2 regions of the Pseudomonas sp. 2024-210 genome follow, and region 1 is predicted to be linked to the other one. Evidence: predicted binding sites of a transcription regulator. Region 1 holds the regulator's gene; the other holds the start of a gene.
The links. Region 1 encodes sigma-54, which starts transcription at its own class of promoters, with help from an activator protein. Its sites were predicted from a motif close to ANTGGCATNNANNTTGCTNT; they were not measured.
Positions count from the first base shown of each region.

Region 2: a site for sigma-54 is predicted at 2,174-2,193, ahead of fliD (flagellar filament capping protein FliD). Genes of this name have one in related genera too.

Region 1 is NZ_JBJGEJ010000001.1:426,700-431,414, forward strand. Features, by position in the region: gene lptC (LPS export ABC transporter periplasmic protein LptC) at 1-256, shown strand, start outside; gene lptA (lipopolysaccharide transport periplasmic protein LptA) at 243-788, shown strand; gene lptB (LPS export ABC transporter ATP-binding protein) at 788-1,513, shown strand; gene ACI7MX_RS01995 (RNA polymerase factor sigma-54) at 1,752-3,245, shown strand; gene hpf (ribosome hibernation-promoting factor, HPF/YfiA family) at 3,322-3,636, shown strand; gene ptsN (PTS IIA-like nitrogen regulatory protein PtsN) at 3,649-4,113, shown strand; gene rapZ (RNase adapter RapZ) at 4,116-4,715, shown strand, end outside.
Region 2 is NZ_JBJGEJ010000022.1:40,275-44,989, reverse strand. Features, by position in the region: gene ACI7MX_RS21365 (MFS transporter) at 1-282, opposite strand, end outside; gene flgM (flagellar biosynthesis anti-sigma factor FlgM) at 478-762, shown strand; gene flgN (flagellar export chaperone FlgN) at 759-1,193, shown strand; gene fliD (flagellar filament capping protein FliD) at 2,218-3,543, shown strand; gene fliS (flagellar export chaperone FliS) at 3,552-3,935, shown strand; gene ACI7MX_RS21340 (hypothetical protein) at 3,919-4,236, shown strand; gene ACI7MX_RS21335 (flagellar hook-length control protein FliK) at 4,240-4,715, shown strand, end outside.

The sequences.
Region 1 (4,715 bases):
AGTAAACCCAGACGGTACTGAAGTTGAGCTGATCGACTCGGTACGTGTGGCACGCACAGACGAAAAAGATCGCACTACGATTATTACCAGCACCCGCATGACTGTTTTCCCACAGAAGCAATATGCGCAGACCGACCGAGACGTTAGAATCGACGGCGCTGGCGGTGTAACGACTGGCAAGGGAATGAAAGCATATTTGAAAGACGGCAGGATGGACCTGCTGTCCAACGTAAGAGGACAGTATGAGTCTCGTTAAAACCCTCCCATTATTGCTCAGCCTGAGCGCAGCACTGGGAAGCGCGAGCGCCTGGGCTCTGCCGAACGACAATGAACAGCCTATTCGCATCCAGGCTAATGAAGCGCAGCTGGATGACAAAAAAGGGGTCGCTACCTACAAGGGCGACGTCATCATCACCCAAGGCTCGATGAAGATTACCGGCAACACGGTAACCATCACTCGCAACGCTGCGGGCGAAATTGACGTTGTGACTTCGGTGGGCAACCTGGCTTATTTCGAGCAATTGCAAAAAGCCACTGACCCCAAGCCCGTACAGGCTTACGCCGTAACGATTCAATACCATGCGCCTCAAAACCGCATCGTACTGATCGACAAGGCCAAGGTTATCAATGACGGCAACACCACCGAAGGCGAGAAAATCGTCTACGACACCGTCAAGCAAGTGGCTAACGCTGGCCGTGCCAATGGCACCAATGTCACCACACCGCGACCACGCATCGATATGGTGATCCAGCCGAAGAAGAAAACCGACCAGCAGAAGGCCCAGTAATGGCTACTCTGAAAGCCCAGCATTTGGCTAAAAGCTATAAAAGTCGCCAAGTGGTACGCGATGTCAGCTTGTCGATCGACAGCGGGCAAATCGTAGGCTTGCTTGGGCCTAACGGCGCAGGCAAGACCACGTGCTTTTATATGATTGTCGGCCTGGTACAGGCCGATCAGGGCCGTGTGCTGATCGATGATCTGGATGTCAGCCACCAACCCATGCACGGCCGCGCACGGGCTGGTATCGGTTATTTGCCTCAGGAAGCGTCAATCTTTCGCAAGCTGTCGGTTGCCGATAACATCATGGCGATTCTCGAAACGCGCAAGGAGCTCGACAAAGCCGGTCGTCGCAAAGAGCTGGAAAGCCTGCTGCAGGAATTCCATATCACTCACATTCGCGACAGCCTGGGCATGAGTTTGTCCGGTGGCGAGCGACGCCGGGTTGAAATTGCCCGCGCTCTGGCTACTGCGCCCAAGTTCATCCTGCTCGACGAACCTTTTGCCGGCGTTGACCCTATTTCCGTGGGTGATATCAAACAGATCATTCACCACCTCAAAGCCAAAGGCATTGGGGTGTTGATCACGGATCACAACGTGCGTGAAACCCTCGATATCTGCGAAACAGCCTACATCGTCAACGACGGTCAACTGATCGCAGAAGGCGACGCTGAAACCATTTTGGCCAACAAACTGGTCCGCGAAGTGTATCTGGGGCATGAGTTCCGCTTGTAAACCCTCAAGTGAGTGCCTCTTTTAGCGATAAACCTTGAACTTCACTATGACGATCAAGGTTTTTTCGCATTTGGGGACCCGCTAGCATGGCGCTTCTGAAAACAACTCAAACTAATTGGAAACGCCCCTAGTCAAACGCACCGGGTTCAGGCATATAATTTGCTTATGTTTGGCGCTCACGCGCCTTGGTAGTGGATGGCGCCATGCGCGCCGGCGAATAAGGTCTTAAGCCCCAGCCATGAAACCATCGCTAGTCCTCAGAATGGGCCAGCAGCTGACGATGACACCCCAGCTGCAACAGGCCATCCGTCTGCTCCAATTGTCTACCCTGGATCTGCAACAGGAAATCCAGGAGGCTCTGGAATCCAATCCAATGCTCGAGCGCCAGGAAGAAGGCGACGACTTCGACAATTCGGACCCTCTGGCCGATAACATCGAGCAAAAGCCCAATAACGATATTCAGGAACCTTCCTATCAGGAATCCACACCCACGGTGGACAACCTGGAAGAAGGCGAATGGAATGAACGCATTCCAAACGAACTGCCTGTCGACACCGCCTGGGAAGACGTCTACCAAACCAGCGCGAGCAGCCTGCCAAGCAACGATGATGACGAGTGGGACTTCACCACCCGCACATCGGCCGGCGAAAGCCTGCAAAGCCACCTGCTGTGGCAATTGAATCTGGCCCCTATGTCAGACACTGACCGGCTGATCGGCGTAACGCTGATTGACTGCATCAACAATCAGGGGTATCTCGACGAGTCACTGGACGAAATCCTTGAGGCATTCGACCCGGAACTCGACATTGAACTCGACGAGATCGAAGCCGTTCTGCACCGCATTCAGCAATTCGAACCGGCCGGTATTGGCGCACGCAACCTCAGCGAGTGTTTGCTTCTTCAATTGCGCCAACTGCCGTCCAAAACGCTCTGGCTCAATGAAGCCAAGCGCTTGGTGACTGACTACATCGACCTTCTGGGCGCCCGCGATTACAGTCAGCTTATGCGCCGCATGAAGCTCAAGGAAGATGAGCTGCGCCAAGTCATTGAACTGATACAAAGCCTCAACCCGCGCCCTGGCTCGCAGATCGAGTCCAGCGAAGCCGAATACGTGGTGCCGGACGTGATTGTGCGCAAAGACAATGAGCGCTGGCTGGTCGAGCTCAATCAGGAGTCCATGCCGCGCTTGCGGGTAAACCCTCAATACGCGGGGTTTGTGCGCCGCGCGGATACCAGCGCCGACAACACCTTCATGCGCAATCAGTTGCAAGAAGCCCGCTGGTTTATCAAAAGCCTGCAAAGTCGCAATGAAACGCTGATGAAAGTGGCGACGCAAATCGTCGAGCACCAGCGCGGCTTTCTGGAATATGGCGATGAAGCCATGAAGCCTTTGGTGCTGCATGACATTGCCGAAGCGGTAGGCATGCACGAGTCGACCATTTCCCGGGTGACTACGCAAAAGTTCATGCACACGCCCCGCGGCATTTATGAGTTGAAGTACTTTTTTTCGAGCCACGTCAGCACTTCTGAAGGGGGCGAATGTTCGTCCACAGCGATCCGCGCCATCATTAAAAAACTGGTGGCGGCTGAAAATCAGAAAAAGCCGTTGAGTGACAGCAAGATCGCTGGTTTACTGGAGGCACAAGGTATTCAAGTGGCCCGTCGCACCGTCGCGAAGTACCGCGAATCCCTCGGGATAGCGCCTTCCAGCGAGCGCAAGAGATTGATGTAAGCCACGGGCCACCGCGTTTCAGTGGCAGGCTGTTCGGCCTGCCACTCTAGGCAATGGCAACCGAAGGAGAAACTGCATGCAAATCAACATCAGTGGACAGCATCTGGAAGTCACCGACGCGTTACGTGCTTACATAGGCGAAAAATTCAAACGACTGGAGAACCATTTCGACAAGATCACCAATGCCCAGGTCATCATGAAAGTCGAAAAACTTCAGCAGAAGATTGAAGCCACCCTGCACATACCCAAGGGTCCAAAGGAAGTCGTTGCGAACGCAGAGCATAATGATATGTATGCTGCCATCGACCTGCTCGCTGACAAGCTCGATCGCCAACTGAAAAAACATAAGGAAAAGTCCCAAAGCCTGCTTCAGGGCGCAACGGGGCGTTAATACTCCATACCCATGATTCGACTTGAAAATATCCTGACCCCCGGCCGCTCCCTTGTGAATGTGCCGGGCGGCAGTAAAAAGCGCGTTCTCGAACAAACTGCCAAGCTGATTCACGATCAGGTGCCTGATCTGGCCATGCAGGACGTTTACGAGAGTTTGCTTGCCCGTGAAAAACTGGGTTCCACCGGTTTTGGTAACGGCATCGCCATACCTCATTGCCGCCTCAAGGGTTGCGAGTCGCCTGTCAGCGCCTTGTTGCACCTCGATGCGCCCATAGATTTCGACGCCATTGATGGCGCGCCGGTCGACCTGCTATTCGTTTTGCTCGTGCCTGAAGCGGCCACCGATGCTCATCTGGAACTGCTTAGGCAGATCGCCAGCATGCTCGACCGCAAAGACGTGCGCGACAAACTGCGCGCAGCCAGCAGCAACGAAGCGCTGTATCAGGTTGTTCTGGACGTACAGAACGGTCATTAATCATGCGCTTAGTCATCGTTAGCGGACGCTCCGGCTCCGGAAAAAGCACTGCACTGGCTGTCCTCGAAGACAACGGTTTCTATTGCATCGACAATCTGCCAGCCGGACTGCTACCGGAACTGGCAGAGCGGGCGCTGATTCACACGGAATTGGCACAGCCGTTGGTTGCCGTGTCCATTGACGCACGCAATTTGCCCAGCCATTTATCGCGTTTTCCGCAACTGCTTGAAGAAGTGCGCAACCGGCACATACAGTGCGATGTGCTGTTTCTCGATGCCGACGAAGAAACCTTGCTCAAACGCTTCTCGGAAACACGCAGGCGTCACCCACTGAGCAGCGCCAGCCGCTCGCTGGCCGAGGCCATACGTGACGAGAACCTCTTGCTCGGGCCGATTGCCGACCTGGCTGACCTGACGATCAATACCACCAACCTGAACCTCTATCAGCTGCGCGATACCATCAAGCTGCGCTTGCTGAACAAACCTGAGGCCGGGACCGCATTTTTGGTTGAGTCGTTTGGTTTCAAGCGTGGCATGCCGGTTGATGCCGACCTGGTTTTCGATGTGCGCTGCTTGCCTAACCCGTACTGGAAGCCAGAGCTA
Region 2 (4,715 bases), on a different contig from region 1:
AATGGTCATCAGGCTCCAGGCAATGCAACTGAGCGCGATGACCGGCTTGCGCCCGATACGGTCAGACAAACGCCCCAGCGGAAAGCCGAACACGGTGTAAAACACCGCGAAAGTGACGCCTGAAAGCAGGCCGATGCCGGTATCGGAAATGCCGAACTCAGCTTTCACCGGCTCGATCAGAATCGCCATCAGCAGCCGGTCGATGTAATTGAACACGTAAATGGCTGCCAATACGCCTAATGCGTAGTGAGTTCGCCAGGTGGGGCGCAAAGATGAATTCACAACGGGTTCTCCCGGTTTTGTTCTAGTTATCGAGTTATTCCACGGACCGGGTGGCGGGTACATCGTCCATTTAGACCAGCCGCAGGGTTAACCTTGGAAGAACAACGCGGAGCAGGATTATTTTCAAAAGTTATTTAAGTGCGGCCTGCAAAGGGTCGCCTTAGGTTCCTATACCTCCTGGTTATGGACCCCATCATGGAAATTACCCGTCAGCCGGCTACTGGTTTTAGCCAATGTGCCGAGCCTGCGAGCACTGCTAAAAGCAAGCCTGTCACCGACAAAGCCGTCGCTTCGGTCAGCGCGACCCCTTCAGTCAAGCCTGGCCTAGAACAGATCCAGTCAGTATTGAGTCAATTGCCGGCTGTAGACATGGATAAAGTCGCGCGCCTTAAAGCCGCCGTGGCGGCGGGCGAAATTGTGACTGACAGTACTGCACTGGCGGCCGAGATGCTGGTTTATCACCGGGGTGATAACCGTTGAATCAACGTGATCAGCTGCTCAGCATCATTGAGCAGGATGTGTTCGATGACGTCAGGGATTTTGCCCTGCTCAATGAGCACATGACGCGTCTTTATGCGCTATTGCTGGCCCGTGACACGGTAGAAATCAACGTGGTCAATGAGTGCATCCTGCCGTTGCTCGATGCGGTACGAGGGCGTGCCCGTCGTCGCAGCAAAGTGATGGGGGCCTTCCAGCTTCGCGGGGAGAGTCAGGCAATGGATACGCTGATGGGTTATTTCGCGCCAGAACGGCGAGCATGCTTAGAAACAGCCTGGAAAGACGTGGTGAGCAGCGCTGAGCGGTGTCTTTTGCTGAACGAGCACAATGGGAAAGTATTAGCAATGCAGAGTGATATTGTTCAGCGGTTGCTGGACCCACAGGCGGGGGATCTGTACGCGCCGGGGTATTGAATTAAATAGGGGTAATAGTTACCGAGCTCTTTGATGCGCAGTTGCACTGCTCTTGCTCTCGCTTTGCTTTTGATCTTGCTTTTGATCTTGATCTGCTGCCCCGTCGGGAGGCCGAGTGGAGGTTTCGCGGAGTGGGTCGACCGGCAAGGATGCAGGGAGAGCCGTGTTGGGCCATGGATGGCCCGTCACGGCGTGCCCACGGAGCGGGACTGGAGCGAGGGGCACCTGAGCGCAGCGAGGGCCGTACGCAGGGGCAAGGCCTTTTTGGGTACTTTTGTGGCTGTTTGACAAAAGTACCTCGCCGTAAGGGCGAAACCCGTAGAACGTCTTAATACACCTAATGGATATGTACGCTGGCCAATTAAAAGCTTCGTGTACATATCCATTGCATGTGTCTAGCTGAACTAAAGTTTTCGCTTTTACAGCGAGGTACTTTTGGCAAACGCCGAGTGTCGGACCATCCCAAAAGTACCCAAAAGGTCTGCGCCCTACCATACGGCCGACCTCGCCTAGGCTCGCCCGGTGCCTTCTCTCCGGCACTGTTACGGGGGCACGCCGCGACGGGCCATCCTTGGCTCGATCGCGGCTGGCTCGGCGTCCTCCCTCGCCACCCCCATAACAGCACCTGCGTTCAGCCTCCTGTAAGGGGCCTCAGTGTTGGCTTCACTGTTTAGGTGGCGGCAGTAGCATTGTTTTGAAAGCTAAAAGCTAAAAGCTAAAAGCTAAAAGCTAAAAGCTAAAAGCTAAAAGCTAAAAGCTAAAAGCTAAAAGCTAAAAGCGAATATCTCTCCCTTAATTCCCTCTATTCAAACTTATTGCCCTTAATCAATCCCCGCTTTATGTCGCCTTTAAATCCTGCGGACTTCTGAGCCGAATAATCCGGAAACAACCTTTCCGGCCCAGTTAAACCCTCTAGCTGAAAACCGGAAGCACCGCTTCATAAGAACAGAAAATAATCCATATAAAACAACAAGTTATCTATTGGCACCGGTTTTGCTAACAAGCAACCAAGGAGAGCACGTTCATGGCTATCGATACCGACTACATCCAGGCTCAAGCCAAACTTCTCGCTGAATATGAAGTCCAGCGCGAATTAGCGCAGGCCCAGCGTAACGAGACCAAATACAAGGCCCAGCTGGAAGCAGTCACCGCCCTGGATACAGCGCTCAAAGCCTTGGGCAATGCGATCAAAAGCTTCAAGGGTGCTGACAAAAGCATGCTGATCAATGCGGCCACCTTCAGCGCTGAAGGGATCGCCAGCGCCACCCTTGGTGCCAGTGCCAAAGAAGGCAGCTACCAGTTTTTTGTGGAACAACTGGCCAGTCGGCATCAAGTCGCGCTCAGTGGTCTGGGTGATGATGCTGCCGACTCGGGCAATTTGTATATCAAACAGGATGGCGTCGAATTTGCCGTCGATCTCGCCGCTGCGGACAGTAACGGCGATGGCGCTCTGTCCCAGGATGAGCTGGCTTCGGCGATTAATAATCACCCGGATAACGAGGGCGTCAAAGCCACGCTGGTGCGCAGCGGCGGTGAGGTGACGATGGTGTTGAGCGCCGAAGAAACAGGCGAGCAGTACGCCATTGAAATGCGCACAGATGCTGCAGGCAGCCCGCTGGAAACCAGTCTGGGAACCGCACAGGAGTTGTCCAGGGCCCAGGACGCCATTGTCTATCTGGGAGCTGACGCCAACGGGATGAAGCTGCAGCAAAGTTCTAACACCTTCAAGGACATGATCGAAGGCGTCAGCCTGACGTTCAGCAAAGTGCATGAAGCTGGGGACGAGCCGCTGACCGTCAATATCAGCCGTGACCAAACCGCGACCAATGACAAGCTCAATGAGTTTGTCACTGCGATCAATACCATGTTGAGTACCTTCGATGACCTGACCGGTTCGGGAGGGGAAAACGGCGAGCGCGGCGCACTGGCAGGCGACTCAAGCATCCGTGCCATCGAGGCCATGCTCAACTCGGTACTGCGCACACCATTTGGCGGGGTCACGCTGATGGAGTTTGGTGTGCTGGCAGGATCGGACGGCAAGCTCAAGGTGGATACCAAAGCCTTCGAAAAAATGCTGGATGCAAACCCGGAGGGTTTCGAAAAACTCTTTTCAGGCACCGGAAATTTGCTCGAAAGCCTCGATAAAAGGCTCGGCACCTACACCAGCGGCAGTACAGGGGCCATGAAGGCGCGCAAGGATAACCTCAATAACCTGCTGCAACGGGTCGATGAGAAATACGAGGATCTGGAGATCAAATACCAGAATCACTATCAGCGCTATCTCAAGCAGTACACCCAGTTGGCGCAAGTTATGGCAGCGATGGAACAAACCTTCAGCATGTTCGGATGATCTGAAAAATGAATGATGGCTATGACAACTACCGCGCAATCGACCTCGATACCCAAGTGTCTTGCGCCTCGCCTTATCAGTTGGTGCTGGTGTTGTTCGATGGGCTGCTGGATGAGTTGTCTCGCGCCCGTGGGCACATTGAAACCCGGCATTACGATCTCAAAGGGCAGTCGCTGGAGAAATGCATGAACATCATCAACGCGCTCAACAGCACTCTCGATCATGAACAGGGCGGGGAGTTGGTCATCAGTCTGTCGCGCCTTTATGACTATTGCCTGCATCGTCTGGTGGAGGTCAGTGCTTCGTTGTCGCTCAGCGCAATAGACGAAGTCACGCACCTGCTGGAGCAAATTCGCGAAGGCTGGGAGGGTGTCAATGCCGCCCGCAACTGACTTTAGTCGTCTGGCCCAGCTACAAGGGTTGCTCGCCGAAGCCTTGGCCAGGGAAGACTGGGTGCGTATCGGCCAGGTCGACGGGTTGATCCGACAATGCCTTGAGGGCTTGCAGAATGCCCAGCCCTTTAACGACGAAACCCGACTCAAACTGGCGCCGCTCAAGGCGTTGCACGGTCATGCCTTGCAGGCTTGCGCACGCGAATGTGCGCGCTTGAGCCAGATGTTGGCAAACCACACCGAATATGCAGAAGGGCGTCAGGCCTATTCATTGGCTGACAGTCTGCAAGGAGTGAACTAAGCCATGCCCGCATCGCTTTCTTTGCTCGGTGGTTCCAGCCCGTTGGTGGCGCACCCTGCGCCTGACGCTGAGGTGGAGGGTGCTATCGAGGCGCTCGCACAGGTGATCTATATTCCGCAAGCTTCCGAGCTTGAGCTGCCGTTGCCGCTGACTGAAATGCCCGCTGAGTACGTGCCGCTACAAGATCAAGCGCAGCAAGCGGCCGCTGTCGAAGCGCTGGTGGATCCCCAGCAATGGCTGCTGATGATGCTCAACCAGCAAGCAGTCAATGTGCAGGTCCTCGACTCAAACACCACCTCTGCACCGCCCTTGTCTTCTGCGGGCGTATTGAAACGGCTGGCGGCTGATGCAGGGGTGCTGGGGGTTAACGAACCGTTGCCATTGCTTGATGCGGCCATGACGCAGAGCCGTGCAAAACAGGGGGAGGGTGAACGCATGGCGTTGTCGCTCGATACCCAAACCTTGATGCCAGGCCGAGG